One region of the Pseudomonas sp. TE6288 genome, then DNA from elsewhere that is predicted to be linked to it. Evidence: predicted binding sites of a transcription regulator. Region 1 holds the regulator's gene; the other holds the start of a gene.
What was found. The regulator sigma-54, encoded in region 1, starts transcription at its own class of promoters, with help from an activator protein. The targets are predictions, from matches to a motif close to ANTGGCATNNANNTTGCTNT.
Positions count from the first base shown of each region.

Region 2: glnA (type I glutamate--ammonia ligase) is a predicted target of sigma-54. The motif match lies at 7,785-7,804, and genes of this name have one in related genera.

Region 1 is NZ_JBSSEW010000005.1:2,234-17,814, reverse strand. It holds gene hisD (histidinol dehydrogenase) at 1-924, opposite strand, end outside; gene hisG (ATP phosphoribosyltransferase) at 1,051-1,686, opposite strand; gene murA (UDP-N-acetylglucosamine 1-carboxyvinyltransferase) at 1,780-3,045, opposite strand; gene ACVWY1_RS06345 (BolA family protein) at 3,069-3,308, opposite strand; gene ACVWY1_RS06340 (STAS domain-containing protein) at 3,427-3,729, opposite strand; gene ACVWY1_RS06335 (MlaC/ttg2D family ABC transporter substrate-binding protein) at 3,726-4,379, opposite strand; gene mlaD (outer membrane lipid asymmetry maintenance protein MlaD) at 4,389-4,874, opposite strand; gene mlaE (lipid asymmetry maintenance ABC transporter permease subunit MlaE) at 4,874-5,671, opposite strand; gene ACVWY1_RS06320 (ATP-binding cassette domain-containing protein) at 5,671-6,480, opposite strand; gene ACVWY1_RS06315 (KpsF/GutQ family sugar-phosphate isomerase) at 6,726-7,700, shown strand; gene ACVWY1_RS06310 (KdsC family phosphatase) at 7,701-8,225, shown strand; gene lptC (LPS export ABC transporter periplasmic protein LptC) at 8,234-8,806, shown strand; gene lptA (lipopolysaccharide transport periplasmic protein LptA) at 8,793-9,317, shown strand; gene lptB (LPS export ABC transporter ATP-binding protein) at 9,318-10,043, shown strand; gene ACVWY1_RS06290 (RNA polymerase factor sigma-54) at 10,218-11,714, shown strand; gene hpf (ribosome hibernation-promoting factor, HPF/YfiA family) at 11,793-12,101, shown strand; gene ptsN (PTS IIA-like nitrogen regulatory protein PtsN) at 12,114-12,578, shown strand; gene rapZ (RNase adapter RapZ) at 12,581-13,435, shown strand; gene ACVWY1_RS06270 (HPr family phosphocarrier protein) at 13,455-13,727, shown strand; gene ACVWY1_RS06265 (ZIP family metal transporter) at 13,761-14,654, opposite strand; gene ACVWY1_RS06260 (superoxide dismutase) at 14,666-15,277, opposite strand; gene ACVWY1_RS06255 (DUF2753 family protein) at 15,279-15,581, opposite strand, start outside.
Region 2 is NZ_JBSSEW010000013.1:20,332-35,912, reverse strand. It holds gene grxC (glutaredoxin 3) at 1-101, shown strand, start outside; gene secB (protein-export chaperone SecB) at 141-626, shown strand; gene trmL (tRNA (uridine(34)/cytosine(34)/5-carboxymethylaminomethyluridine(34)-2'-O)-methyltransferase TrmL) at 711-1,172, opposite strand; gene ACVWY1_RS14975 (hypothetical protein) at 1,171-1,608, shown strand; gene ACVWY1_RS14970 (RHS repeat-associated core domain-containing protein) at 1,874-2,692, shown strand; gene ntrC (nitrogen regulation protein NR(I)) at 2,818-4,254, opposite strand; gene glnL (nitrogen regulation protein NR(II)) at 4,251-5,336, opposite strand; gene aroQ (gamma subclass chorismate mutase AroQ) at 5,592-6,134, opposite strand; gene glnA (type I glutamate--ammonia ligase) at 6,280-7,686, opposite strand; gene thiI (tRNA uracil 4-sulfurtransferase ThiI) at 8,063-9,517, shown strand; gene typA (translational GTPase TypA) at 9,645-11,465, shown strand; gene ACVWY1_RS14935 (YkgJ family cysteine cluster protein) at 11,578-11,982, opposite strand; gene ACVWY1_RS14930 (glycogen/starch/alpha-glucan phosphorylase) at 12,168-14,633, shown strand; gene ACVWY1_RS14925 (class 1 fructose-bisphosphatase) at 14,881-15,581, shown strand, end outside.

The DNA.
Region 1 (15,581 bases):
GATCGACTTCTCGATGATCTCGGCACGCTCCATGGTCGGAAGCAGTTTATCGATGCTGGCAGCGACGCGATCGAGGAAAGCGGCGTCCGGGCTGACCAGAATCGCCTGGGCATCCTCGTCGTGTTCGGCCTGGGAGAACAGGTCCATGGCGATCCAGTCCGGATCGGTCTGGCCGTCGCAGACCACCAGAATCTCCGAAGGGCCGGCGATCATGTCGATACCAACCTGGCCGAACACATGGCGCTTGGCAGTGGCCACGTAGATGTTGCCCGGGCCGACGATCTTGTCCACCTGCGGCACGCTCTCGGTACCGTAGGCCAGGGCTGCCACGGCCTGGGCACCACCGACGGTGAACACCCGGTCGACCCCGGCGATACAGGCTGCGGCGAGGACCAGTTCGTTGACCTCGCCACGGGGGGTCGGCACTACCATCACCACCTCGCCGACGCCCGCGACCTTGGCCGGAATGGCATTCATCAACACCGACGACGGGTACGATGCCTTGCCACCAGGCACATACAGCCCAGCGCGGTCCAGCGGCGTGACCTTCTGGCCGAGGACCGTGCCGTCAGCCTCGGTGTACTGCCACGAGTCCTGCTTCTGCCGCTCATGGTAGATACGCACGCGGCTGGCGGCCTTTTCCAGGGCCTCGCGCTGTACCGGGGTAATGCGCGTCAGCGCCAGCTCCAGGCGCTCGCGATCGAGGATCAAGTCGTCGATCGTCTTGGCATCAACACCATCGAAACGCTGGGTGAACTCCACCAGCGCCTGGTCACCGCGCTCACGCACGGCCTTGATGATGTCGAGCACGCGCTGGTTGACCGCGTCATCGGACACACTTTCCCAGCTCAGCAGATGATCCAGATGTCGGGCGAAATCCTGGTCAGCGGCGTTGAGACGGGCAATTGCAGTGGACACGGTCATGGCGAGGGCCTCGTTATTAGCGGATGTTCAGGCGCCCTAAAGCTACCACTCCATCCGCGCGGGCACCTGAGAAAAAAGGCTATGACGCGGATAGACGGGCGCGACAGCGGAGGTCGCGCGCAGAGGTCAGCCGCGGTGTCGCGATTCGACGGCGTTGCGCAGGGTGTCGATCAGGCTCTGGATACGGGCGTGCTGCATCTTCATGGAGGCCTTGTTGACCACCAGGCGAGAGCTGATCGTGGCGATCAGGTCCTGGGGCTCGAGGCCGTTGGCGCGCAGGGTATTGCCGGTGTCGACCACGTCGATGATCTTGTCGGCAAGGTTGATCAGCGGCGCCAGTTCCATGGAGCCGTACAGCTTGATGATGTCGACCTGGCGGCCCTGTTCGGCATAGTAGCGCTTGGCTACATTGACGAACTTGGTAGCCACGCGCAGGCGGCCTTTGGGCTCTGGTGCGCCGGTTACGCCAGCGGTCATCAGCTTGCACTGGGCGATCTGCAGGTCCAGGGGTTCGTACAGGCCCTGGCCACCGTATTCCATCAGCACGTCCTTGCCGGCCACACCGAGGTCGGCGGCGCCATGCTCGACATAGGTCGGCACATCGGTGGCACGCACGATGAGCAGGCGCACATCATCCTGCGTGGTGGGGATGATCAGCTTGCGGCTCTTGTCCGGATTCTCGGTCGGCACGATACCGGCCTCGGCCAGCAGTGGCAGGGTATCGTCGAGAATACGGCCTTTGGATAGCGCGATGGTCAACATTGGAACGTCGGTCCTTAAGCGTCTACTGCCGGCCGGGCTCAGCAGCCCGACCGCATACGATTCGGCTGGCGCGTCCCTGCGCCACGATGACTGCTAGCCCGGTACGCGACGGATCTTCGCGCCCAGCATCTGCAGTTTCTCCTCGATGCACTCGTAGCCACGGTCGATGTGGTAGATGCGATCGATCAGGGTGTCGCCTTCGGCGACCAGCGCCGACAGCACCAGGCTGGCGGAAGCGCGCAGGTCGGTGGCCATCACCGGCGCACCTTTGAGCGCCTTGACGCCAGTGACGATGGCGGTGTTGCCCTCGACCTGGATCTGCGCACCCATGCGGTGCATCTCATACACGTGCATGAAGCGGTTCTCGAAGATGGTCTCGATTACCGCGCCAGTGCCTTCGGCGATGGCGTTGAGCGAAATGAACTGCGCCTGCATGTCGGTCGGGAACGCCGGGTAAGGAGCGGTACGCAGGTTAACGGCCTTCGGACGCTTGCCGTGCATGTCCAGCTCGATCCAGTCTTCTCCAGTGGTGATGTCGGCGCCGGCTTCCTTGAGCTTCTCGAGGACGGCTTCGAGGATGGTCGGGTCGGTATCCTTGACCTTGACGCGGCCACCGGTAACGGCAGCGGCGACCAGGTAGGTGCCGGTCTCGATACGGTCGGGCATGACGCGGTAGTTGGCCGAGTGCAGGCGCTCGACGCCATCGATGGTGATGGTGTCGGTACCGGCGCCCTGGATCTTCGCACCCATGGCGATCAGGAAGTTGGCCAGGTCGACCACCTCCGGCTCACGGGCGGCGTTCTGCAGCACGCTGCGGCCCTTGGCCAGGGCAGCGGCCATCATGATGTTCTCGGTGCCGGTGACGCTGACAGTGTCGAAGAAGAAGTGCGCGCCACGCAGGCCGCCTTCGGGGGCCTTGGCCTTGATGTAGCCACCCTCGACGTCGATCTTCGCGCCCATGGCCTCGAGGCCGCGGATGTGCAGGTCGACCGGACGCGAACCGATGGCGCAGCCACCCGGCAGGGCCACTTCGGCTTCACCGAAGCGGGCTACCATGGGGCCGAGCACCAGGATCGAGGCGCGCATGGTCTTGACCAGCTCGTAGGGAGCGACCAGGGTCTTGATGGTGCGCGGGTCGATCTCCACCGAGAGCTTTTCGTCGATCACAGGCTCGATGCCCATGCGGCCGAACAGCTCGATCATGGTGGTGATGTCGTGCAGGTGCGGCAGGTTGCCGACCGTGACCGGGCCATCGCACAGCAGGGTGGCCGAAAGGATCGGCAGGGCGGAGTTCTTTGCGCCGGAAATGCGGATCTCGCCATCGAGACGCGCGCCACCAGTGATAATCAGTTTGTCCATACGTATCTCGCCGCCAAGTAGGCTCAGGTGCGCTCAGCCCAGGCTGCGCTGCTGAAGAATTTCATGGTTACCGCGTGAATGCTGCCGTTGGCGATCCACGGATTGAGGTGAGCATAGATCGCCTGCTGACGCTTGACCGGGCTTTGGCCGGCCAGCTCGTCGCTGATCACGTTCAACTGGAAGTTGCAGCCTTCGCCTTCAACTTCGACCTGGGTTCCCGGCAATTTCTCTTCCAGAAAGCTTTTAACTTCTACGGCCTGCATGCTCAACCTCGATCGGCGCCCAACGCGCGCGGGTCGGCCATCATACAAAAAAGCCCCTCGCCTGCGAAGCCCATGAAGGGGCGCACTGACCGAGGGGCCTTTCCCGAACGGCAGGGCATCAGCCCGCCAATACCTCATCGAGGTCATAGACCCCGGCAATTTCCTGCATGTTCTCGGGGATACCGCGCAACTCCCAGGTTTTTCCGGCTGCCTGGGCATCGCGCATGAACCCCAGCAGCAACGACAGGCCAACGCTGCTCGATTTGACCACCGCAGTGCAATCGAACACCAGGCGCGCCTCGCCACTGGCGGCGATCAACGCCTTGCCCTGTTTGCGCAGGGCCGGGCCGCTGCGGTAATCCAGCACGCCGGCCAGGGCGAGAACGCCCGGCGCGGCCATGCTCACGGCGGCGTCGCTCATTTGACTTCCTTATCCGGCGAGCTGTCGGCTGTTTCCTTGGCCTTGGCCACTTCACCGGCCCAACCGTCGATGGTCTTGTCCAGGTTGTTGCCGTTACGCTGCATGGCATCCTGGAACTGGTCGCGGAACAGCTTGCCGATGTTGATGCCGTTGACGATGACGTTACGCACCTTCCACTCGCCGTCCAGCTTGACCATGGTGTACTGCACCGGATAGACCGCGCCGTTGGTGCCGGTGATCTTCATGCCGACGCTGGTGCGATCGTCACCCTCGGCCTTGGCCGGGTCGACGGTGATGCCCTGGTTGTTGTACTCCAGCAAGGCGTTGCCATAGAACTGCATCAGGCTGCGCTTGAAGTTCTCCTGGAAGCGCTGCATCTGCTCGGGCGAGGCCTTGCGCGAATACTTGACCGTCATGATGCTCCTGGAGATGCCGTCGGCATCGACCACCGGGCCAAGGTTGGCGTTGAGCGCGTTGTAGAACGCATTGGGGTCGGCCTTGTACTGCTCCTTGTTGCTCTTCAGGTCGCTGAGCAACTGGGTGGTGGTGCCCTGGATCACATCACGGGCAGACTGCCCCGGCGCCGCCAGGGCCAGCAGGGGAAAGATCGCCAGCAGGACCAGCAGGCCACGTCGCAGGATCGAAATCATGGAAACTCCTTAATTAGCCGGTTGAGCTTCTTTCGGTTCCTTGCCCACCGAGTTGAGCAGGAACTTGCCGATCAGATCTTCCAGCACCAGCGCCGACTGCGTGTCGTGGATGGTGCTGCCATCCTTGAGAACCACGTCCTCGCCGCCCACGCTGATGCCGATGTACTTCTCGCCCAGCAGGCCGGCGGTCAGGATCGAGGCAGTGGAGTCGGTCGGCAGGTTGTCGACATGCTTGTCCAGCTGCAGCGTCACCCGACCGGTATACGAGTCGCGGTCCAGATCGATGGCCGTGACCTTGCCGATGGTCACACCGGCCATGGTCACTTTAGCTCTGACCGTCAAACCGGCGATATTGTCGAAGTACGCATAAACTTTATATGTGTCGCTGCTCGGGCTGGCCGACAGCCCGCTGACACGCAGGGCCAGCAGCAGCAGCGCCAGGATCCCGGCCAGGAGGAACAGGCCGACACCGATTTCCAGGGTGCGGTTTTGCATCAGAAATCTCCAAACATCAAGGCGGTCAGAATAAAGTCCAGACCCAGGACTGCCAACGAGGCATAGACCACGGTCTTGGTGGTGGCACGGCTGATCCCTTCTGAAGTGGGCTCACAGTCGTACCCCTGGAATACGGCGATCCAGGTAACGACGAAGGCGAACACCAGGCTCTTGATCAGCCCGTTGAGCACGTCGTCGCTGAAAGAGACACTGTTCTGCATGTTGCCCCAGAACGAGCCTTCGTAGACGCCCAGCCAGTCCACGGCGACCCACGAGCCGCCCCAGATGCCCACCACGCTGAAGATCAGCGCCAGCAGCGGCAGCGAAATGAAGCCGGCCCACAGGCGTGGCGCCACGATGTACTTGAGCGGGTCGACGCCGATCATTTCCAGGCTCGACAGTTGCTCGGTGGATTTCATGTTGCCGATTTCGGCGGTCAGCGCAGAACCCGCGCGGCCAGCGAACAGCAAAGCGGTGACCACCGGCCCGAGCTCGCGCAGCAGGGTCAGGGCGACCATCTGCCCGACCGCCTGTTCCGAGCCATACTTGTTGAGAATGCTGTAGCCCTGCAGCGCCAGGACCATGCCGATGAACACGCCGGACACGACGATGATCGCCAGCGACAGCACGCCCACCGAATACAGTTGCTTGACCAGCAGCTGGAAACCGCCGCCGATACCACTGCGCCCGCCCAGCGAATGGCCGAGGAACAGGCACGAGCGTCCCAGTACGGCCAGCACATCGATGGCCGAACGGCCGAACAGACGGATACGTTCGAGTAAGGATTTTCTGCGCATCAACGCGTCCCCAGCAAATCGGCGCGGTAGTCAGGCGCAGGGAAGTGGAAGGGTACCGGGCCATCAGGGTCGCCTTTCATGAACTGGCGGATGCGCGGGTTGTCCGAGCCCATCAGTTCGTCCGGCGTGCCCTGCCCCAGCACCTGGCCATCGCCGACCACATAGATGTAGTCGGCAATGCTCGCGGTTTCCGCAAGGTCATGGGACACCACGATGCTGGTGATACCCAGGGCATCGTTGAGCAGGCGGATCAGGCGCACCAGCACGCCCATGGCGATCGGGTCCTGGCCGACGAACGGCTCGTCGTACATGAGGATCTGCGGGTCCAGGGCGATCGCACGGGCCAGTGCCACACGGCGCTTCATGCCGCCAGACAGTTCGTCGGGCATCAGGTCGATGGCGCCGCGCAGACCCACGGCCTGCAGCTTCATCAGCACGATGTCGCGGATCATCTCGTCCGACAGCTGCGTATGCACCCGCAGCGGGAAGGCCACGTTCTCGAACACATCCAGGTCGGTGAACAGCGCACCGCTCTGGAACAGCACGCCCATCTGCTTGCGCGCATCGAACAGGTCGCCCCGCGACAGCGCGGGCAGGTTCTGCCCATTGACCCAGACTTCGCCGCCGGCCGGGCGCAACTGCGCGCCCATCAGGCGCAGCAAGGTGGTCTTGCCGCACCCTGAAGGCCCCATGATGCCGGTGACCTTGCCGCGGGGAATGCGTATGTCCACGTTGCTGAAAATGCTGCGCGAACCGCGCTTGAAGGTGACGCCCTTCAACTCGACCGCGTAGGCGCTATCCACACTCATCTAGACTCCTTGCTAGTGCAGCCTCGTCATAGTGGACGCCTGCCTTCATCTTGAAGGCACACAGGTCCCCGGCGGGCCGAATAGCGGCGAACTATAGCACCGCTGATAGGCCCGCCCCAAGGCCGTCACCCCACTCGTTCAGGGCACAGACAGGCAGGCGCGGCATCCATATGACATTCGAAGGATGAGCCTTTCACACATTGCGGCTATAATCGCCGCCTTTTCATCAGGCATTGCGTTCCGACATGACCCAATCCAGCGAGCTGATCCAATCCGCCCAGCGCACCCTGCGCCTCGAACTCGAGGCCGTGGAGGCCCTGCTGGCCCGCATCGACGGGGACTTCATCAAGGCCTGCGAACTGATCCTGGCCAGCAAGGGGCGGGTCGTGGTGGTAGGCATGGGCAAGTCGGGGCACATCGGCAACAAGATCGCCGCTACCCTGGCCAGCACCGGCACCCCGGCGTTCTTCGTGCACCCGGCCGAGGCCAGCCATGGCGATATGGGCATGATCACCCGTGACGATGTCATTCTTGCCCTGTCCAACTCCGGCAGCACCGCCGAGATCATCACCCTGCTGCCCTTGATCAAGCGCCTGGGCATCCAGATGATCAGCCTCACCGGCAAACCGGACTCGCCCCTGGCCCAGGCCGCCGAGGTCAACCTTGACGCCAGCGTCGCCCAGGAAGCCTGCCCGCTCAACCTTGCGCCGACCTCCTCCACCACTGCGGCGCTGGCGCTGGGCGACGCCCTGGCCATCGCCCTGCTGGAGGCTCGCGGCTTCACCGCCGAAGACTTTGCCTTCTCCCACCCAGGCGGCGCGCTGGGCCGTCGCCTGCTGCTGAAGGTCGAGAACGTCATGCATGCCGGCGAAGAGCTGCCCGTGGTAAAGAGCGGCACCCTGCTCAAGGACGCGCTGCTTGAAATGTCTCGCAAAGGTTTGGGCATGACCGTGGTGCTGGGTAACGACGGCAAGCTGGCCGGCGTCTTCACCGACGGTGACCTGCGCCGCAGCCTGGACCGCAACATCGACGTGCACAAGACGCTCATCGACGAAGTCATGACCGTGCACGGCAAGACCGCCCGCGCCGAGATGCTCGCCGCCGAGGCACTGAAGATCATGGAAGACCACAAGATCAGCGCGCTGGTGGTTGTCGATCAGGACGACCGCCCGACCGGCGCCCTGAACATGCACGACCTGCTGCGCGCCGGAGTGATGTAAATGACTCAGGACCTGATGCAACGCGCCAAGGCCATCAAGCTGGCGGTGTTCGACGTCGACGGCGTGCTCACCGATGGCCGCCTGTACTTCCTCGAAGACGGCAGCGAGTTCAAGACGTTCAACACCCTCGACGGCCACGGCATCAAGATGCTCATGGCCTCGGGCGTGACCACCGCGATCATCAGCGGTCGCAAGACCCCCGTGGTCGAGCGCCGGGCGAAAAATCTCGGCATCCCGCACCTGTTCCAGGGGCGCGAGGACAAACTGGTGGTGCTGGACGGCCTGCTCGCCGAACTCAATCTAAGCTATGAACAGGTCGCCTACCTCGGCGACGACCTGCCCGACCTGCCGGTGATCCGCCGCGTCGGCCTGGGCATGGCGGTGCAGAATGCCGCGGCCTTCGTTCGCCAGCACGCCCACGGCGTTACCCAGGCCCGCGGCGGCGAAGGCGCCGCCCGCGAGTTCTGTGAACTGATCATGCAGGCCCAGGGCACCCTGGACGCTGCCAACGCCCATTACCTGTAAGGCTGCCCATGCTCAGCAAGAAGATCAGAAATGTCGCGCTGCTAGGCGGGATCGCTGCCGTGCTGGTTGCGGTAGGCTACTGGAACATCAGCCCGGAAAGCTTCCTCGAACAGCCCCAGGCCCAGGTCGACCAGAGCGCCATCGACTACTACGCGATCAACGCCCACAGCCTGCAGTTCCTGCCCGACGGCAAGCTGCAGTACGAAATGACCGCCGCCAAGGTCGAGCACCTCAAGGCCAGCGAGGTTACCCTGGTGACCACGCCCGACCTGCACATGTACCGTGGTACCGAATACCCCTGGCATGTGCAGAGCAAACGCGCCGAGGTCAACCCGGACGGCACCGAGGTGGAGTTGATCGACGAGGTGCGCGTGGCGCGCACCGACGAGAAGCAACGCGAAACCATCATCACCAGCACACGCATGACCGTGTTCCCGCAGAAGCAATATGCGCAGACCGAGCAAGCCGTTAGAATCGACGGCGCCGGTGGCACGACTACGGGCAAAGGAATGAAAGCGTATTTGAAAGAAGGCAGGATGGACCTGCTCTCTAACGTAAGAGGACAGTATGAGGCTCGTTAAAACCATCCCCCTTCTGCTCAGCCTGGGCGTAGCACTGGGAAGCGCGAGCGCCTTCGCCCTGCCGAACGACCGTGACCAGCCGATCCGCATCCAGGCGGACAACGCCCACCTGGACGACAAGCAGGGCGTCGCCACCTACACGGGCGACGTGATCATCACCCAGGGCTCGATGATGATCAAAGGCAACACCGTGACCATGACCCGCGCCGCCAACGGCGATATCGATGTGGTCACCTCGGTGGGCAACCTGGCCTACTTCGAGCAGCAGCAGAGTGCCGCCAAGCCCGACAAGATGAAAGGCTGGGCCGTGACCATCCAGTACCAGGCGCAGAAAGACGTGGTGATCCTCACCGACCGCGCCAAGGTCGAGAACGAAGGCAACACCACCGAAGGCGAGAAGATCGTCTACAACACCAAGACCCAGGTGGCTACCGCCGGGCGCGGTGGCAACGTGACTGCACCGCGTCAGCGTATCGACATGGTCATTCAACCGAAGAAAAAGGCCGAGTAAATGGCAACCCTCAAAGCCCAGCACCTGGCCAAGAGCTACAAGGGCAGGCAAGTCGTGCGCGACGTCAGCCTGTCCATCGACAGCGGCCAGATCGTCGGCCTGCTCGGCCCCAACGGCGCCGGCAAGACCACCTGTTTCTACATGATCGTCGGCCTGGTCCAGGCCGACCAGGGCCGTGTGCTGATCGACAGCCTCGATGTCAGCCACCAGCCGATGCACGGGCGCGCCCAGGCCGGTATCGGCTACCTGCCGCAGGAAGCGTCGATCTTCCGTAAACTGTCGGTGGCCGACAACATCATGGCCATCCTCGAGACCCGCAAGGACCTCGATCGCGAAGGCCGCCGCAAGGAACTGGAAAGCCTGCTGCAGGAGTTCCACATCAGCCATATCCGCGACAATCTGGGCATGAGCCTGTCCGGTGGCGAACGTCGCCGGGTCGAGATCGCCCGCGCCCTGGCCACCGCACCCAAGTTCATCCTGCTGGACGAACCGTTCGCCGGTGTCGACCCGATTTCCGTCGGCGACATCAAGCAGATCATCCACCACCTCAAGAACAAAGGCATCGGCGTACTGATCACCGACCACAACGTTCGCGAGACCCTGGACATCTGCGAGACGGCCTACATCGTCAACGATGGCCAACTGATCGCCGAAGGCGATGCCGAGACCATCCTGGCCAACCAGTTGGTCAAGGAAGTTTACCTGGGGCACGAGTTCCGACTCTGACCACAGGCCTGCCCGGAGCACTGGCGAATGCGCCTGATCGGGGCTTAAGTTGTTACAGTGCTCTAGGCAAACGCTGCAATTTCAGGCATATAACTTGCTTAAAGTCGGCGCCCAAGCGCCCTACGTGTAGTGGATGGCGCATGCGCGCCGGCAACAAGGTATTAAGCCCCAGCCATGAAACCATCGCTCGTCCTAAAAATGGGCCAGCAACTGACGATGACACCTCAGTTGCAACAGGCCATCCGCCTGCTTCAGCTCTCCACCCTGGACCTCCAGCAGGAAATCCAGGAAGCGCTGGAGTCCAACCCGATGCTCGAACGTCAGGAAGACGGCGAGGACTTCGACAACAGCGACCCCATGGCGGACAACGCCGAGAACAAGCCGACCGCCGAAGCCCAGGACAACAGTTTCCAGGAAACCTCCAGCAGTATCACGGAAAACCTGGAGGACGGCGAATGGGCCGAGCGGATCCCCAACGAATTGCCGGTCGACACTGCCTGGGAAGACATCTACCAGACCAGCGCCAGCAGCCTGCCGAGCAACGATGACGACGAATGGGACTTCACCACCCGTACGTCGGTGGGCGAGAGCCTGCAAAGCCACCTGCTGTGGCAGCTCAACCTGGCGCCGATGTCCGACACCGACCGGCTGATCGCCGTCACCCTGATCGACAGCATCAACGCCCAGGGCTACCTGGAAGACACCCTCGAAGAAATCTGCGCCGGTTTCGACCCGGAGCTGGACATCGAGCTGGACGAGGTCGAGGCGGTGCTGCACCGCATCCAGCAGTTCGAGCCGGCCGGCATTGGCGCCCGCACCCTCGGCGAATGCCTGCTGCTGCAACTGCGCCAGCTGCCGGCCTCGACACCCTGGATGAGCGAGGCACAGCGCCTGGTCACCGACTTCATCGACCTCCTCGGCAGCCGCGACTACAGCCAGCTGATGCGCCGGATGAAGCTCAAGGAAGACGAACTGCGCCAGATCATCGAACTGGTACAGAGCCTCAACCCGCGCCCGGGCTCGCAGATCGAGTCCAGTGAACCCGAATACGTCGTGCCCGACGTCATCGTGCGCAAGGACAGCGAGCGCTGGCTGGTCGAGCTCAACCAGGAGGCAGTGCCGAAGCTGCGCGTCAATCCGCAGTACGCCGGCTTCGTCCGGCGCGCCGACACCAGCGCCGACAACACCTTCATGCGCAATCAGCTGCAGGAAGCGCGGTGGTTCATCAAGAGCCTGCAGAGCCGCAACGAGACGCTGATGAAAGTGGCGACGCAGATTGTCGAGCACCAGCGTGGCTTCCTCGACCATGGCGACGAGGCCATGAAGCCGCTGGTCCTGCATGACATCGCCGAGGCGGTGGGCATGCACGAATCGACGATTTCCCGGGTGACCACGCAGAAATACATGCACACCCCGCGCGGCATCTACGAACTGAAATACTTTTTCTCGAGCCACGTGAGCACCGCCGAGGGCGGCGAATGCTCGTCCACGGCAATCCGCGCGATCATCAAGAAACTGGTGGCTGCGGAAAATCAGAAAAAGCCATTGAGTGACAGCAAGATCGCTGGTTTACTGGAGGCACAAGGCATCCAGGTAGCCCGTCGCACCGTCGCCAAGTATCGCGAGTCGTTGGGGATTGCCCCTTCGAGCGAGCGCAAGCGGCTGATGTAGCCCCCGGATGTGCCACAGCGTTTCAGTGGCAGGTGCAACACCTGCCTCTTTATGCACGGGCAACAAAGGAGAAGCTGTATGCAAGTCAACATCAGTGGACAGCATGTAGAAGTCACCCAACCACTGCGCGATTACGTGCTCGAGAAGCTCGCCCGGGTGGAGGGTCATTTCGACAAGATCACCAACGTGACGGTGATCATGAAAGTCGAGAAGCTTCAGCAGAAGATCGAAGCCACGCTCCAGATTCCCGGCGGTGAGGTGGTTGCAAACGCCGAACACCAAGACATGTATGCAGCGATCGACGCCCTGGCCGACAAGCTCGACCGCCAACTGAAAAAACACAAGGAAAAACAGCAAAGCCTGCTGCAAGGCGCAGCCGCCCGCTGATCCCCCTCATCCATGATCCGACTTGAAACCATCCTGACCCCCGGCCGTTCCCTCGTGAACGTGCCGGGCGGCAGTAAGAAGCGCGCCCTGGAAAAGGTCGCCAACCTGATCGCCGAGCAAGTACCCGAGCTGGAGATGCAAGACGTCTTCGACAGCCTGTGGGCTCGCGAAAAACTGGGCTCCACCGGTTTTGGCAATGGTATCGCCATACCCCATTGCCGCCTGGCAGGTTGCAGCGCGCCTGTCAGCGCCCTGCTGCATCTGGACGCCCCCATTGATTACGATGCCATCGATGGCGCCCCGGTCGACCTGCTGTTTGTCCTGCTGGTCCCGGAAGCCGCCACCGACGCGCACCTAGAACTGCTGCGCCAGATCGCCAGCATGCTTGATCGCAAGGAGGTCCGCGATAACCTGCGTGCCGCCGATAGCAGCGAGACCCTCTACCAGGTCGTCCTGGACGTACAAAACGAGCACTGAACATGCGCCTGATCATCGTCAGCGGTCGCTCCGGCTCCGGTAAGAGCACCGCCCTCGACGTGCTGGAAGACAACGGCTATTACTGCATCGACAACCTGCCCGCCGGGCTGTTGCCGCAGCTGGCTGAAAACGCCTTGATCAACACAGAGCTGTTGCAACCCAAGGTTGCGGTCTCGATCGATGCACGCAACCTGCCCAGCCATCTGTCACGCTTCCCTCAGTTGCTGGAAGAGGCACGCTCCCGGCATATTCAGTGCGACGTGCTGTATCTGGATGCCGACGAAGACACACTGCTCAAGCGTTTTTCGGAAACCCGCCGCCGCCATCCACTGACCAACGACAGCCGTTCGCTGGCTGAGGCAATCCGGGTGGAGAGCGAGCTGCTTGGGCCGATCGCCGACCTTGCCGACCTGAAGATCGATACCACCAACCTGAACCTGTACCAGTTGCGTGACTCGATCAAGCTGCGCCTGCTCAACCAGCCCGAGCCCGGCACTGCGTTTCTCGTCGAGTCATTCGGTTTCAAGCGTGGCATGCCGGTGGATGCCGACCTGGTGTTCGACGTGCGCTGCCTGCCCAACCCGTACTGGAAGCCGGAACTTCGCGAACATTCCGGCCTCGAACAGCCGGTGATCGACTACCTGGCCGCGCAGCCGGACGTCGAGGAGATGTTCCAGGACATTTCCAGCTACCTGCTCAAATGGCTGCCGCGCTTCGCAGCCAGCAACCGCGCCTATGTCACCATCGCCATCGGCTGTACCGGCGGCCACCACCGCTCGGTATACATTACCGAACGGCTTGGCCAACTGCTCCAGCAATCCCTGAAAAACGTCCAGGTCCGCCACCGCGACCTCTAGCCACAGGATCCGCCCCACGATGCCCGCCCGCGAAATCACCATCATCAACAAGCTGGGCCTGCATGCGCGGGCGGCCGCCAAGTTCGTCGGCGTCGCCGGGCGTTTCCCCTGCCAGGTACGAGTCGGGCGCGCGCCGGACAAGCTGGTGGACGGCAAGAGCATCATGGCGGTAATGATGCTCGCCGCCGGCAAGGGCACTCAGGTGCACCTGCTCACCGAGGGCGAGCAGGACAGCGACGCCATGGAGGCGTTGGTCGCGCTGATCGAGAACTTATTCGACGAAGGCGAATGAGCCAGGCGGCACGCCAAACAGATAATTGGGGCGTCAGGACATCGCCGTGTCCATCACCATCATCAGACAGAACCCGACACACAACCCCAGGCTCGCCAGGCGGTGATGCCCGTTGCTGCGTGACTCCGGAATGATCTCCTGGGTCACCACCAGCAGCATCGCCCCCGCCGCGCAGGCCAGGCCCAACGGCAGCAACAGTTCGGCAATGTTCACCAGCCAGGCACAGATCACCGCTGCCAGCGGCTCGACCAGCCCCGATGCCGCACCGATCAGAAACGCCTTGAAGCGCGGCATGCCCGCCCCTGCCAGCACCAGCGCAATCACCAGGCCCTCAGGCACATCCTGCAACGCGATGCCCATGGCCAGGCTATCGGCATCAGGCATCCCGCCACCGGCGGAAACCCCGATCGCCATGCCTTCGGGGATGTTGTGGGCAATGATGGCGATGACGAACAGCCAGATCCGCGCGGCGATAACCGGTTGCCGCTCACTGCCGACCAGGGCCTCCGGTGAAGCGCCGGAGACCTTGAGGTCGACCAGAAACAGGCACAACGCGCCGAACAACAGGCCGCTGCTGATCACACCACCGGCGCCCCAGGGGCTGAAGCCGATGGCCTGGGCCGCATCCAACCCGGGAATGATCAGCGAGAACGCGGTGGCCGCCAACATCACCCCGGCACCAAAACCGAGCAAGGTGTCGGCCACGGCCACTGGCATGTTGCGGATTACCAGCACCGGCACTGCGCCCAAGGCCGTCCCCAATGCGCACAGTGCGCCGCCCTCCAGGGCTCGCAACATGCGCGGTTCCAGGTCCAACCAGGCGATGCCACGCGACACCAGCAATGCGGTGCCGACCAGCAACAGCACGGTCCCAAGCGCCAGGCGGAACAGGCGCACACTGCTGACAGACATCACCTCGGAGCGCATACCGGTCAGACTCACTTCAGGGCTTCAAGGTAGCGGCGTTCCACTTCGGTCCAGTCGACCACGTTGTAGAAGGCGCCAATGTATTCAGGACGGCGGTTCTGGTACTTCAGGTAATAGGCGTGCTCCCACACATCCAGGCCGAGGATCGGCGTGTTGCCGTGCATCAGCGGGCTGTCCTGGTTACCGCTGCTCTCCACCACCAGCGTTTTCTGCGGGGTCACGCTGAGCCAGGCCCAGCCACTGCCGAACCGGCTCAGCGCGGCCTTGGTGAAGGCCTCCTTGAACGCCTCGAAACCACCAAGTTGCTCGTCAATGGCCTGGGCTACCTGACCCTCGGGTTGGCCACCGCCCTTGGGCGACATGACGGTCCAGAACAACGTGTGGTTGGCATGGCCACCGCCCTGGTTGACCACCGCCCCTTGCAGTTTCTCGGGCAGTTGCTTGACCGCGCCCACCAGTCGCTCCACCGGCCATTCGGCCCATTCGGTGCCCTCGATGGCAGCGTTGAGGTTGTTGATGTAGGTCTGATGGTGCTTGCTGTGGTGGATCTCCATGGTTTGGGTATCAATGTGCGGTTCCAGCGCATCGTAGGCGTAGGGCAACGCAGGCAAGGTATGTGGCATGTCAGTGGATTCCGTAGGCAGGTTTGCGTTCCGTGATGTCCGCGTGCGCGACCAGCTCGCTGGCTGCGGGCGCCTGGCGGTTCAGCAGGCGCTCGGTACGCGGGTATTGGCCGTACTCGGCGATGAAACTCAGCAGTTCGGTATAAGTGCGCCCGCTGTGGCGCAAGGCCGCGTCACGCAGGGCCTGGGGCAGGCGCGGATCCTGGCTGGCCTGGAGCAGCCGCTGGTGCGCCGCGCACAAGTAGTCGGCGCTTTCGTGCGGCTGGTTCAGGCGCAGGTGCAGGTCGGCCAGGTTGTGGTGGGC
Region 2 (15,581 bases), on a different contig from region 1:
CGGTGCCGCAGATCTGGATCGGCAGCACGCATGTCGGTGGATGCGATGACCTCTATGCCCTGGAGCGCGCGGGCAAGCTCGACGCGCTGCTGGCGGCCTGATTCGCACTGCATTCAAGAACATTAGGAAAAGGATCTGCCATGACTGACCAACAGAACAACGGCGCTGGTGCTGAAGAAACCGCACCACAATTCTCCCTGCAGCGCATCTACGTGCGCGATCTGTCGTTCGAGGCTCCGAAAAGCCCGCAGATCTTCCGCCAGCAGTGGGAGCCGAGCGTATCGCTGGACCTGAACACCCGTCAGAAAGCCCTGGAAGGCGACTTCCACGAAGTGGTGCTGACCCTGTCGGTGACCGTCAAGAACGGTGACGAAGTGGCGTTCATCGCCGAAGTGCAACAGGCTGGTATCTTCCTGATCGCCAACCTGGACGCGTCCTCGATGAGCCACACCCTCGGCGCGTTCTGCCCGAACATCCTGTTCCCGTACGCCCGCGAGACCCTGGACAGCCTGGTGACCCGTGGCTCGTTCCCGGCGCTGATGCTGTCGCCGGTCAACTTCGACGCCCTGTACGCGCAAGAGATGCAGCGCATGCAGGAAGCCGGTGAAGTGCCGACCGTGCAGTAATTTCTGCCGGTAAAGAAAAAGGCGACCTTCGAGGTCGCCTTTTTCATGTCTCTTGCTGGGGATAGGGCCCGAGCGGCGAGCACATCAGCTTCCGGCAAACCCCTGCTGGCGCCACGCCTCGTACACCGTTACGGCCACGGTATTGGACAGGTTCAAGCTCCGGCACCCCGGCCGCATCGGCAGGCGCAGGCGTTGTTCGGCAGGCAGGCTGTCCAGCACCTCGGCCGGCAGGCCACGGCTTTCGGGGCCGAACAGGAAGGCGTCACCGGGCTGGTACTCGACCTCATGGAACGGGTGCGAGCCTTTGGTGGTGAACGCGAACAGCCGAGGCTGATTCAGGCTTTCCAGGCATTCGGCCAGGCTTTGGTGGCGCTGTAGCGTGGCATACTCGTGGTAATCCAGCCCCGCGCGGCGCAGGCGTTTGTCGTCCAGTTCGAAGCTGATGGGCTCGATCAGGTGCAGGGCGCAGCCGCTGTTGGCGCACAGGCGGATGATGTTGCCGGTATTCGGCGGAATTTCTGGTTGAAAAAGGATGACGTGAAACATGCACGGCTCCAAGCGTGAAGATGACGAGCATTCTACCCCCGAACCCGACCCGCGTTCGAAGGCCTGGCCGCGGGTGCTGCTGTCGCTGGCGATCTTCGGCATGCTCGTGGGCCTGATGATCGGCCGGCTGACCGCGCCCGAGGAGCGGGTGCTGGAGCAGGTCGAGGTGGTGCAGGGCGGGCTGGACCTGTGGTTCAACGAAGAGCCGCAACTGCATGGCGAGACTGTCGAGGGTACCGTGGCCGTGGTGTTCCAGGCCGAGGGCAAGGCCGCGCGGGGCCAGTTGATGTTGCAGGGCAAGCCGGTGGGCTGGCGTTTGCAGAAGAGCGAGGAAGGCTTGCTGTTGACGCTGGTCGCTGCGCGCCCCCTTCGCGGCGAATGGGCCGGAGCGCAGGAGGCGGGACGTTGGCGGGTGCAGGTGAGGCTGCATGAATAAAAGAGGGGATATCCCGGCCTGCCTGTACCGAGGTCCCCAAAACTGGAGGTACTGGATACAAAGCAGGGAGCGTGCCAGGTCTTGCAGGCCCTGAAATGCGGTGTTCCGGCCATTTTTCGAGGGTTTTGAAGGCTAATCTGCCTTGTGCTGGTGCATGCGGCACAGCAACGGTGCAGCTGGGGCCTGATAGTTTTGCCAGTTTCGGCCACTGCCAGCATTGGTTAACGTTCTGCTCATGAATCATGCTCCTGTGGAGGGATTGTTCATGAGCCTGCACTTGCCGATGCTCGATCACCAGCGATCATCTTTCGGGGGGAGTTCCTACTCCAGGGCGTATACGCCATACGGTGCCGCTGCATTTGCAGAAGGCCCGACTCTCGGCTTCTGCGGGCAGCTCTGCGAAAGACCTATGGGCACCTATCAGCTGGGCAACGGCTACCGCTGCTATTCGCCAACCGCATTGCGCTTCCTGTCACCGGATCGCCACAGCCCATTCGGCAGAGGGGGGCTCAACGCATATGGCTATTGTGCTGGTGATCCAGTCAATCGGAGTGATCCTGGTGGGCGGTGGTGGGGGTTGGTGAGGGATGCCGTCTTCTCGGGCCTCGTCTTCCAGGATGGAGCAAGGGATCTGCACAAAAGTCTCCTGAATAGGGGGGAGGTGCAGGCGAAAAAGGCGCATTCTACCGATCATCGTGTACTGAATGAGGTGGCCCCTAGCCTGACACGGCTCACCGTCGATAGTGGTCAGGTCGCTTTGGGAGGGCTTTCGTTTGCCACTAATGCGCTTCAGTTGGCGGGTGTGGCGGTGAACCCTGTTGTGGGCAGTGTGGCGGCATGGGCGGGTTTTGCGCTCTGGGGAGCGAAGAAAGCTGCCCAGTATCGTGAGGCAAGGCAGGCGCAGGATCCCTTGCACTATCTGACGCTGAGTAGCGTGAAACAGGAACAGAAAATTCCTGCGTTGTTCGGGCAAGTGAGGGAGTCAATCAACGCCGGCACGGCCTCGGATCTGTCCGAGGTAGTGATACAGCAGGCACACAATGACGTTCTTACGGCCGCTGGTGAATTAAGGGACATGAAGTAAGTCGATCTATTCCTGCTTCATGTCTGTTGCGCTCTATTGGCAGTTGAGCCGCCAATTGGTCTGAATCATGTGTTGCCTACGAGAGGGCCATGTTTGGCCCTCCCAGGTTTGCAGCAGGTCGATGCTCAGTGGTCTTCGCCCTCGTCCTCATCGGAGCCATCCACCTTCATCCCCAGCTCCTTGATCTTGCGCGTCAAGGTGTTGCGCCCCCACCCCAGCAACAACGCCGCATCACGACGACGCCCGGCCGTATGCTTGAGCGCCGTCTCGATCATGATCCGCTCGAAACTGGGCACGGCGCTGTCGAGCAGGCTCGACTGGCCACGGGCAAGGGCCTGGTCGGCCCACTGGCGCAGGGCCTGTTCCCAGTTGGTCACCGGCGCGGCGTCCTGGGGCAGGTTGAGCAGTTCCGGCGGCAGGTCGCCGATCAGCACTTCGCGGCTGGAGGCCATCACGGTGATCCAGCGGCAGGTGTTCTCCAGCTGGCGCACGTTGCCCGGCCAGGGCAGGTTGCGGATGAATTCCTCGGTCTCGGGCTTGAGCAGCTTGGGTTCCACCGCCAGCTCCTGGGCGGCGCGGCCGAGGAAGTGGCGGGCCAGGGCCGGGATGTCCTCACGTCGGTCCGCCAGGCGCGGGATATGGATGCGGATCACGTTGAGGCGGTGGAACAGGTCTTCACGGAACTTGCCGGCCTGCACCAGCGACTCGAGGTTCTGGTGGGTGGCGGCGATGATGCGCACGTCCACCTTCACCGGCACATGGCCGCCGACCCGGTAGAACTCGCCGTCGGCCAGCACGCGCAGCAGGCGGGTCTGGGTGTCGGCGGGCATGTCGCCGATCTCGTCGAGGAACAGCGTGCCGCCGTCGGCCTGCTCGAAACGCCCACGACGCAGGTTGGCAGCGCCGGTAAAGGCGCCCTTTTCATGGCCGAACAGTTCGGACTCCATCAGGTCCTTGGGGATCGCCGCCATGTTCAGGGCGATGAACGGCGATGCCGCCCGTGGGCTATGGCGGTGCAGGGCATGGGCCACCAGCTCTTTGCCGGTGCCAGACTCACCATTGATCAGCACAGTGATGTTGGAGTGGCTGAGGCGGCCGATGGCGCGGAACACCTCTTGCATCGCCGGCGCCTCGCCGATGATCTCGGGGGTGCGGGCCAGCGCCTGGGGCACCTCCAGCGCCTGCTGCTCCTGGGCGTGCTGGTTGGCGCGCTTGACCAGCGACACCGCTTCGTCGACATCGAACGGCTTGGGCAGGTACTCGAAGGCGCCGCCCTGGTACGACGCCACGGCGCTGTCCAGGTCGGAATGGGCGGTCATGATGATCACCGGCAGCCCAGGGTGCTGGTCGCGGATCTGGGCGAGCAGGTCGAGGCCGCTGGCGCCGGGCATGCGGATATCCGAGATGATCACGTCCGGTTGCTGGCGGGCCAGGCGGCCCATCACGCCGTCGGCGCTGTCGAAGCTCTGGGTGGTCATGCCTTCCTGCTGCAGGGCCTTTTCCAGGACCCAGCGGATGGAGCGATCATCATCGACGATCCAGACGGTTTCACTTCGGCTCATGGGGCGGTGGCTCCTTGTTCCAGGGGCAGGTAGATCGAGAAGGTGGTGTGGCCGGCGTGGCTTTCACATTCGATCAGGCCCTGGTGCTGGCTGATGATGTTCTGGGTGATGGCCAGGCCCAGCCCGGTGCCGTCCGGGCGGCCGCTGACCATGGGGTAGAAGAGGGTGTCCTGCAGTTCCGCGGGGATGCCGGGGCCGTTGTCGATGATCTCGATCCGCGCCACCAGGCGGTGGCGGACGTGGCCGATGGTGAACTGGCGCACGGCCCGACTGCGCAGGGTGATGCGGCCCAGGCGCAGTTCGTTCTGCGCGCCGATGGCCTGCATGGCGTTGCGCACGATGTTGAGCACGGCCTGGATCATCTGCTCGCGGTCAATCAGCACGTCCGGCAGGCTCGGGTCGTAATCGCGCACCAGGGTGATGCCGCCCTGGCTCTCCGCCTCGACCAGGCTGCATACCCGCTCGAGCACTTCGTGGATATTGGTCATGGACAACGACGGCAGCTTGTTCGAGCCAAGCATGCGGTCGACCAGGTTACGCAGGCGGTCGGCCTCTTCGATGATCACATTGGTGTAGTCACGCAGGCCGTCCTCGGGCAGCTCGCGGGCCAGCAGTTGCGCCGCGCCGCGAATGCCGCCGAGGGGGTTCTTGATCTCGTGGGCGAGGCCACGCACCAGCATCTTGGTGGTTTCCTGCTTGCTTAGCTGGGCCTCCTCCTTGGTGATGCGCAGCAGGCGGTCACGCGGGTGCACCTCCAGCAGCAGCAGGGTCTGGCCCTGATGCAGGATGGGCGTGACGGCGTAGTCGACGGTGATGCTCTGGCCGGTCAGCGAGGTCAGCTGGGCTTCGCGCTTGGTGAACGGGTGCGCCTGCTCCACCGCCTGGCGCAGCGAGTTGAGTGCCTCGGCCGATTCGGTGAACAGCTCGCTGATGAACTGGCCATGGCTGCGCTGGCCACTGACAGCCAGGAGCATTTCCGCGGCTGGATTCATGTACTCCAGGCGCAGTTCGGCATTGAGCAGGAGCGTGGCCGTGGTCAGGTTGTCCAGAAGCAGACGGTGCTGTGCATCGCTGATGGTCATAAGGTGTCGTTGACCTCTTTTGGCACAGTGGCGCCCAACGGCTCGGGCCCGGGGGCGCGCACGGAAAAGTGCTGGATGCAGTGAAAATGCAAGAACCAAACCAAGGCTCCGAAAAGAAGCGGAAATTCCGGATAAACACCTGGAACTGCGCGAATTCGAGCCATAAAGCCCTGGTTTATCGATTCTTGTGACCCAAATTGGGTTGCATGATGGGGCGTACCGCCAAGTCATGCACCAATATGGAGCATAGGGCGGTCAGCGCAATTTGCACAGCTGGGCGCTGGCACGAACCAGGGCGAGGTGGCGCGTTGTGTCCTGGGTGCGTTGTTGCAGGGCGTCGGCCAGGTGGTTGGCGCATTGGCTCGGCGGGGTCTGGTCAAAACGGGCGAGGGCGCTCAGCAGCTGTTCCTGCAGCAGGTCCAGTTCAGGGCGCACTTCGTTGGCCAGGTCGCGGCGTGGAAGGGCTGGCGCCTGTCGGGCGCGATGCCAGGTGTCGAGCAGGTGGTACTGCAGGAGCTTGTTGGCTTCGATCTGGTCGGCAAAAAAGGCCTCGACGCGTGCCGGATCCAAGTGGTGGGCGACGGCGGCCTGGCGTGCGCTGACCAATACCTGGTGCTCGCGGGCGCTGGCCTGCACGGGTTGCTGGTGATCCCACTTGTGCAGGGCGACAGCTTCGGCCAGGTCCAGGCGCCGATCGATGGTGGCAAGCAACTGATCCAGGGTAGGCGTGATGCTCGGTGAGGTGGCACAACCAGATAGGGCGATGCAGCAGGTCAGGGCGAGGGTGGTGGCACGCATGGCGATCTCCTTGGGAATGAAGCCTCGAGTGTCGCCTGTGGCGTTGCGGCGGCTAATAGGTGTTGTCCGATGATGAGGGTATGAAAAAGAAACGGCCTCCCGAGGGAGGCCGTAATGATGTCACCGACGCGAGGCGCCGATCAGATCAGCAGCTGTAGTACAGCTCGTACTCCAGCGGGTGCACGAAGGTGCGGACCTTGATCTCTTCTTCGCTCTTCAGCTCGATGAAGGCATCGATGAAGTCGTCGGAGAACACGCCGCCCTTGGTCAGGAACGCACGGCCTTTGTCCAGCTCTTCCAGGGCTTCCTTCAGGCTGCCACAGACTTGCGGGATTTCCTTGGCCTCTTCAGGCGGCAGGTCGTACAGGTTCTTGTCGGCGGCATCGCCTGGGTGGATCTTGTTCTGGATACCGTCCAGGCCTGCCATCAGCAGGGCCGCGAAGGCCAGGTACGGGTTGGCCGACGGGTCCGGGAAGCGTGCTTCGATACGGCGGGCTTTCGGGCTGCCGACGTAAGGAATACGGATCGAGGCGGAACGGTTGCGCGCCGAGTAGGCCAGCATTACCGGGGCTTCGAAACCTGGGACCAGACGCTTGTAGGAGTTGGTCGACGGGTTGGTGAAGCCGTTCAGGGCCTTGCCGTGCTTGATGATGCCGCCGATGAAGTACAGGGCGGTATCGGACAGGCCGGCATAGCCTTCGCCGGAGAAGGTGTTCTTGCCGTCTTTCCAGATCGACATGTGCACGTGCATGCCCGAGCCGTTGTCGCCGTACAGAGGCTTGGGCATGAAGGTGGCGGTACGGCCATAGGCGTCGGCAACGTTGTGCACGACGTATTTCAGGGCCTGTACTTCGTCAGCTTTCTTCACCAGGGTGTTGAACTTGACGCCGATTTCGTTCTGGCCGGCAGTCGCCACTTCGTGGTGGTGAACTTCGACGGTCTGGCCCATTTCTTCCAGGGCGTTGCACATGGCGGTGCGGATTTCGTGGTCGTGGTCGAACGGCGGAACCGGGAAGTAGCCGCCTTTCACGCCCGGACGGTGGCCTTTGTTGCCGCCTTCCACGTCAGCGCCGGTCATCCATGAGCCTTGCTCGGAGAAGATCTTGAACATCGAGCCGGAGATGTCCGAGTGGAACTTCACTTCGTCGAAGATGAAGAACTCAGGCTCTGGGCCTGCGAACACGGTGTCACCGATGCCGGTGCTCTTCAGGTACTCTTCGGCGCGCTTGGCGATGCCGCGCGGGTCACGATCGTAGCCCTGCATGCTCGACGGGTCGACGATGTCGCAGGTGATGATCAGGGTCGGTTCTTCGGTGAACGGGTCCAGCACGGCGGTTTCGTCAACCGGCATCAGGATCATGTCGGAGGCTTCGATGCCTTTCCAGCCAGCGATGGAGGAGCCGTCGAACATCTTGCCGACTTCGAAGAAGTCTTCGTCCAGGCCATCGCGCGCCGGCATGGTCACGTGATGCTGAATGCCCTTGGTGTCCGTGAAACGCAGATCAATCCACTTGACGTCATGATCTTTGATGAGTTGAACCGACTTCGACATGTTGTCCTCCGGATGGTCTAGGGCGCAGTTGGCCGCTGCCCTGGAAATAAGGGTGTCGCTGGGCGCGGATAGTCGGCCAAGCTTACCTGCCTCACAAGGGAGCAAATTGCATGCCAGTGCCCGAAAATGGCCTGCACGCGATAAAAGGAGGCGTTGCTGGGCATTTGCTGATGATCTGGATGGCTGCTGTGCACTCATGTGATGCGTTTTTTAACTTTGCTGCACTGTTATGGTGCGCTCTGTGCGTGCAGGGCTACATCGCGGGGCAGCCAACATAAATCCAACCTTCTGGACAAAAGTTGGTCAAAAGCTGAGCAATTTCCGCTATAATTCGCGCCCCTCATTTTCGGTAGGCCCTGGGCGCGCTGTTAAACCAATGAAACTTATCGTCAAAGTCTTCCCAGAAATCACCATCAAGAGCCGGCCGGTGCGCAAGCGCTTCATCCGCCAGCTCGCCAAGAACATCCGCAACGTGCTCAAGGACCTTGATCCCGAGCTCGCGGTTGATGGTGTCTGGGATAATCTCGAGGTGGTCACCCGCGTCGAGGACGAAAAGCTCCAGCGCGAAATGATCGAGCGCCTCACCTGCACGCCGGGTATCACCCACTTCCTGCAGGTCGAGGAGTATGCACTGGGCGATTTCGACGACATCGTCGCCAAGTGCAAGCACCACTTTGGCCACCTGCTGGCCGGCAAGCGCTTCTCGGTACGCTGCAAGCGCGGCGGCCACCACGATTTCACCTCGATGGACGTCGACCGCTACGTCGGCAGCCAGCTGCGCCAGCAGTGCGGCGCCGCCGGCATCGACCTGAAGACCCCAGAAGTCGTGGTGCGCATGGAGATCCGCGACCAGCGCCTGTACGTGATTCACAATCAGCACAACGGCATTGGCGGCTACCCGCTGGGCGCACTGGAACAGACCCTGGTGCTGATGTCCGGTGGCTTCGACTCCACCGTCGCGGCCTACCAGATGATGCGCCGCGGACTGATGACCCATTTCTGCTTCTTCAACCTCGGTGGCCGTGCCCACGAGCTGGGCGTGATGGAAGTGGCCCACTACCTGTGGAAGAAGTACGGCAGCAGCCAGCGTGTACTGTTCATCAGCGTGCCGTTCGAGGAAGTGGTCGGCGAGATCCTCAACAAGGTCGACAACAGCTACATGGGCGTCACCCTCAAGCGCATGATGCTGCGCGGCGCCGCGCACATGGCCGACCGTCTGCAGATCGACGCGCTGGTCACCGGCGAGGCGATCTCCCAGGTGTCGAGCCAGACCTTGCCGAACCTGTCGATCATCGACTCGGCCACCGACAAGCTGGTGCTGCGCCCGCTGCTGGCCAGCCACAAGCAGGACATCATCGACCAGGCCACCGAGATCGGCACCGCCGACTTCGCCAAGCATATGCCCGAGTATTGCGGCGTGATCTCGGTGAACCCGACTACCCATGCCAAGCGTCACCGCATGGAGCACGAAGAAAAGCAGTTCGACATGGCCGTGCTGGAGCGCGCCCTGGAGCGCGCCAAGTTCATCTCCATCGACCATGTGATCGACGAGCTGGGCAAGGACATCGAAATCGAGGAAGTGGCCGAGGCACTGCCAGGCCAGATCGTCATCGACATTCGTCACCCCGACGCCCAGGAAGACGAACCTCTGGTGCTGGAAGGCATCGAAGTCCAGGCCATGCCGTTCTACGCCATCAACAGCAAGTTCAAGCAGCTGGACCCCACGCGCCAGTACTTGCTGTATTGCGACAAGGGTGTGATGAGCCGTCTGCACGCACACCACCTGCTCAGTGAGGGACATGCCAATGTGCGTGTTTATCGTCCGACATAAGACGCCAGGGCTGTATGGCGGCAGCATCCGCCATCGCCCTCCCGACCATCGGGCCCGCTGAGCCGTAAACCGTACATATTGGCCGCCTACACTGGCGGCAACCGAATCCTCTGATCGAGATACAGTTGTGATCGAAAATCTGCGTAACATCGCCATCATCGCCCACGTTGACCATGGTAAAACCACCCTGGTCGACAAACTCCTGCGCCAGTCCGGCACCCTGGAGCGTAACGAGCTCAACGACGAGCGCGTCATGGACTCCAACGACCAGGAAAAAGAGCGCGGCATTACCATTCTGGCGAAAAACACCGCCATCAACTGGAACGGCTACCACATCAACATCGTCGACACCCCCGGCCACGCCGACTTCGGTGGCGAGGTTGAGCGTGTAATGTCGATGGTCGACTCGGTGCTGCTGCTGGTCGACGCCCAGGACGGCCCGATGCCGCAAACCCGCTTCGTGACCAAGAAGGCCTTCGAAGCTGGCCTGAAGCCAATCGTCGTGATCAACAAGGTCGACCGTCCAGGCGCGCGTCCTGACTGGGTTCTGGACCAGATCTTCGACCTGTTCGACAACCTCGGTGCCACCGACGAACAGCTGGACTTCAAAGTCGTCTACGCCTCGGCCCTGAACGGCATCGCAGGTCTCGACCACACCGCCATGGGCGAAGACATGACCGCCCTGTACCAGTCGATCGTCGACAACGTACCGGCGCCGGACGTTGACCGTGAAGGTTCGTTCCAGATGCAGATCTCGGCACTGGACTACAACAGCTTCCTGGGTGTTATCGGTGTTGGCCGTATCGCCCGTGGCCGCATCAAGCCGAACACCCCGGTTGTTGCCATCGATGTCGACGGCAAGAAGCGTAACGGCCGTATTCTGAAGCTGATGGGCCACCACGGCCTGCACCGCGTCGACGTCGAAGAAGCCCAGGCTGGCGACATCGTCTGCATCAGCGGTTTCGACGAGCTGTTCATCTCCGACACCCTGTGCGCCCCGGACGCGGTAGAAGCGATGAAGCCGCTGACCGTCGACGAGCCAACCGTTTCGATGACCTTCCAGGTCAACGACTCGCCGTTCTGCGGCAAGGAAGGCAAGTTCGTCACCAGCCGTAACATCAAGGACCGTCTGGACAAGGAGCTGCTGTACAACGTTGCCCTGCGCGTCCAGGAAACCGATTCCCCTGACAAGTTCAAGGTATCGGGCCGTGGCGAGCTGCACCTGTCCGTTCTGATCGAAACCATGCGCCGTGAAGGCTTCGAGATGGCCGTAGGCCGTCCTGAAGTGATCATCCGCGAAGTCGACGGCGTCAAGCAGGAGCCGTTCGAGAACGTCACCATCGACATCCCTGAAGAATCCCAGGGCAAGGTCATGGAAGAAATGGGTCTGCGTAAAGGCGACCTGACCAACATGGTGCCGGATGGCAAGGGCCGTGTTCGCCTGGAATACAACATTCCAGCCCGTGGTCTGATCGGTTTCCGCAACCAGTTCCTGACCCTGACCAACGGTGCAGGCATCCTGACCTCGATCTTCGATCGCTACGACACCATGAAGTCGGGCCAGATGTCCGGCCGTCTGAACGGCGTACTGGTTTCGGTCGAGACCGGCAAGGCACTGACCTACTCGCTGGAAACCCTGCAGGCGCGCGGCAAGCTGTTCGTCGAGCACGGCCAGGAGATCTACAACGGTCAGATCATCGGCCTGAACAGCCGCGACAACGACCTGGGCGTGAACCCGACCAAAGGCAAGAAGCTCGACAACATGCGTGCTTCGGGCAAGGACGAAGTCATCGCTCTGGTACCGCCGGTTCGCCACACCCTGGAACAGGCCCTGGAGTTCATCCAGGACGACGAGCTGTGCGAAGTCACGCCGAAGTCGATCCGTCTGCGCAAGAAGATCCTGGACGAAGGCGAGCGTACCCGCGCTGCCAAGAAAGCCAAGAACTGAGTTAGCTCAGGCTGAATGAAAACGCCCCCGGTCGAAAGGCCGGGGGCGTTTTTGTTTGCCTTCAGAAATACAGGCCGCTTTGCAGCCCCAGCATTTCAGGCGTGGCGCAGTCTCAGCGCCCGACCACCTTGGGCTTGTACGCGCAATACCCCGGCCGCGGCCCGACCTTGGGGTGGTTGCGGCAGGTATCCGGGCGTTTGTCGTAGATGGTGCACAGGCGGCTCTTGCGATCCAGGTACATGCAGTCATCGTTGCTCATCCGGGTCAGGGTGAAGATCCCCGACTTCTGGTTGAAGCGCTCGATGATGCCTTCCTTCTGCAGGCGTTTGGCCACGTTCTTTGGCGGTTCGTCTTTCTCGAATTCGTCCACCACGCCGATGCGGATCAGATCCTTGATCTTCACCTCCACCGGCAGGGTGCAACAGGTCGAGTGGCAGCCACCGCACATATGGCTGGCATAGCGCTGCCAGGTCTCCAGGCGGTCGACTTCGGCGGCGGCGATCAGGGTCGTTTTCATGGTTATGGGGTGAATCACGGTCTTGGGGCGCGCGATCATACCGGAGTTGTTCAATTTGTGAACAACCTTTTGCCCGATTCCCCTGGCAGTTGATGAAAACCGCGAACGCTCGCTGTCGCTGTGTGTCAGAGCGTCTAGGCTGAACACTCTCCCTGCGCTTTCGCCTACTTGCCCGAGGATGCCGCATGTCCCAGGAAAACAAGGCCCGTGAGGCCAAAGCTCATACCGACGAGGTGGCCGCGTTCCGCGCCGCCGTGCTGGCCAAGCTGACCTACGCCGTTGGCAAGGACCCGGAACACGCCTTCGACCACGACTGGTTCGAGGCCATTGCCCTGGCTGCCCGCGACCATATGGTCGACCACTGGATGGATCACACTCGCCAGGCCTACCGCCGTAGCCAGAAGCGGGTGTACTACCTCTCCCTCGAGTTTCTCATCGGCCGCCTGCTGTACGACAGCCTGAGCAACCTCGGTTACCTGGAGATCGCCCGCGAGGCGCTCGAAGGCCTGGATGTCGACCTGGAGCGTATCCGCCTGCTCGAGCCTGACGCGGCGCTGGGCAACGGTGGCCTCGGTCGCCTGGCGGCGTGCTTCATGGAGAGCATGTCGACCCTGGGTATTGCCGCCCATGGCTATGGCATTCGCTACGAACATGGGTTGTTCCGCCAGGCGGTGGTCGATGGCTGGCAGCAGGAGCAGACCGAGAACTGGCTGGACTTTGGTAACCCCTGGGAGTTCGAGCGGGCCGAGGTGATCTACCCGATCAGTTTCGGCGGCAGCGTCGAGACCGTGCAGGAAGGCAATGGCCAGCAACGTCAGGTCTGGTGGCCGGGCGAGACGGTGCGGGCGGTGGCCTACGACACGCCGGTGGTCGGCTGGCGCGGCTCCAGCGTCAATACCCTGCGTCTGTGGCGTGCCCGGGCTCTGGAGGAACTGCACCTGGAACGCTTCAACGCCGGTGACCACCTGGGCGCGGTGGCCGAGGTGGCCCGCGCCGAAAGCATCTCGCGGGTGCTGTACCCGGCCGACAGCACCGAGGCCGGCCAGGAGTTGCGCCTGCGCCAGGAGTACTTCTTCGTTTCGGCCTCGCTGCAGGACCTGCTGCGGCGCCACCTGAACATGCACAAGGACCTGCTCAACCTGCCGGATGCCGCGGCCATCCAGCTCAACGACACCCACCCGTCGATTGCCGTGGCCGAGCTGATGCGCCTGCTGGTCGACCAGCACGAAATCCCCTGGGACAAAGCGTGGGCGCTGACCGTCGGCACCCTGGCCTACACCAACCACACCTTGTTGCCCGAAGCCCTGGAAACCTGGCCGGTGGCATTGATGGAGCGCATGCTGCCGCGGCACATGCAGATCATCTACCTGATCAACGCCTACCATATCGACGCACTGCGGGCCAAAGGCCTGCACGACTTCGACGTGCTGCGCGCGGTGTCGCTGATCGAGGAGGACAATGGCCGCCGGGTGCGCATGGGCAACCTGGCGTTCCTTGGCTCGCACAGCGTCAACGGCGTGTCGGCGCTGCACAGCAAGCTGATGAAAAGCACGGTGTTCGCCGAGCTGCACAAGCTCTATCCGCAGCGAATCAACAACAAGACCAATGGCATCACCTTCCGCCGTTGGCTGTACCAGGCCAACCCGCCGCTCACGGCGATGCTGATCGAGGCGCTGGGGCCGGAGGTGCTGGATGACCCGGAAGGCAAGCTCAAGGCACTGGTGCCCTTCGCCGACAAGGCCACCTTCCGCAAGCAGTTCGCCGCCCAGCGCCTGCACAGCAAGCGCGCCCTGGCCAGCATCATCCAGGACCGGATCGGCGTGACGGTCAACCCGGAGGCGCTGTTCGATGTGCAGGTCAAGCGCATCCACGAGTACAAGCGCCAGTTGCTCAATCTGCTGCACACGGTGGCGCTGTACCAGGCCATCCGCAACGACCCCGGCACCGACTGGGTGCCGCGGGTGAAGATTTTCGCCGGCAAGGCGGCGGCCAGCTACCACCAGGCCAAGCTGATCATCAAGCTGGCTAACGACATCGCCCGGGTGGTCAACAACGACCCCACGGTGCGCGGCCTGCTCAAGGTGGTGTTCCTGCCCAACTACAACGTCAGCCTGGCCGAGAGCATCATCCCGGCGGCTGACCTGTCCGAGCAGATTTCCACGGCCGGCTACGAGGCCTCCGGCACCAGCAACATGAAGTTCGGCCTCAATGGCGCGCTGACCATCGGCACCCTCGATGGCGCCAACGTCGAGATGTGCGAGCAGGTGGGGGCGGAGAACATGTTCATCTTCGGCCTGACCGCGCAGCAGGTGGAGGCACGCAAGCGCAGCGGCGACTTTGGCGCCGCGTCGGCGATCGCTGCCTCCCATCGTCTGGGCGACGTGCTGCAGGCGATTCGCAGCGGGGTGTTCTCGCCTGATGATCCGGCGCGCTATGCCGGATTGGTGGACGGGCTGATCGCCTACGACCGCTTCCTGGTGTGCGCCGACTTCGATGCCTACTGGGACGCCCAGCGGCGAGTCGAGGAGTTGTGGCACGCGCCGCAGGACTGGTGGCGCGTGGCAGTGCTGAACACGGCGCGGATGGGCTGGTTCTCGTCGGACCGGACCATTCGCGAGTATGCGACCGAGATCTGGAAGGCCTTGGATTAGCACACCGGGGCCGCTTTGCGGCCCATCGCCGGCAAGCCGGCTCCCATAAAGATCCACAGCACCGCCAAACTCTGTGGGAGCCGGCTTGCCGGCGATGGGCTGCGCAGCAGCCCTAATCGACAAGCTGCGTGAACTCAAAGCCCAATGAGCCCTCTGATCTGCCACACGAGTCTCTTTGCTCGCTAGCCCGTCACTCTCCCTGTAAACTGCGGGGGTTTTTCTCCCCCTTTCCTTTTCGGAGCCATACATGTCCCGCGTTACCCTGAGTCGCTATCTGATTGAGCAGACCCGCAGCAACAACACCCCTGCCGATCTGCGCTTCCTGATCGAAGTGGTGGCGCGTGCGTGCAAGGAGATCAGTCACCACGTGTCCAAGGGCGCCCTGGGCGGCGTGCTGGGCAGCATGGGCACCGAGAACGTGCAGGGAGAGGTGCAGAAGAAGCTCGACGTGATTTCCAACGACATCCTGCTCGAAGCCAACGAGTGGGGCGGTCACCTGGCCGGCATGGCCTCCGAAGAGATGGACAATGCCTACCAGATCCCGGGCAAGTACCCCAAAGGCGCCTACCTGCTGGTCTTTGACCCGCTGGACGGCTCGTCGAACATCGACGTCAACGTCTCGGTCGGCACCATCTTCTCGGTGCTGCGTTGCCCGAACGAATACCTGAGCCAGAACGAAACCCTGAACGAGAATGCATTCCTGCAGCCAGGCACCCAGCAGGTCGCCGCCGGTTACGCCATCTACGGCCCGCAGACCATGCTGATCCTGACCCTGGGCAACGGCGTCAAGGGCTTCACCCTGGACCGCGAGCTGGGCAGCTTCGTCCTGACCCACGAAAACATCCAGGTACCGGCCACCACCGCCGAGTTCGCCATCAACATGTCCAACCAGCGCCACTGGGAAGCCCCGGTGCAACGCTACGTGGGCGAGCTGCTGGCCGGCGAGAC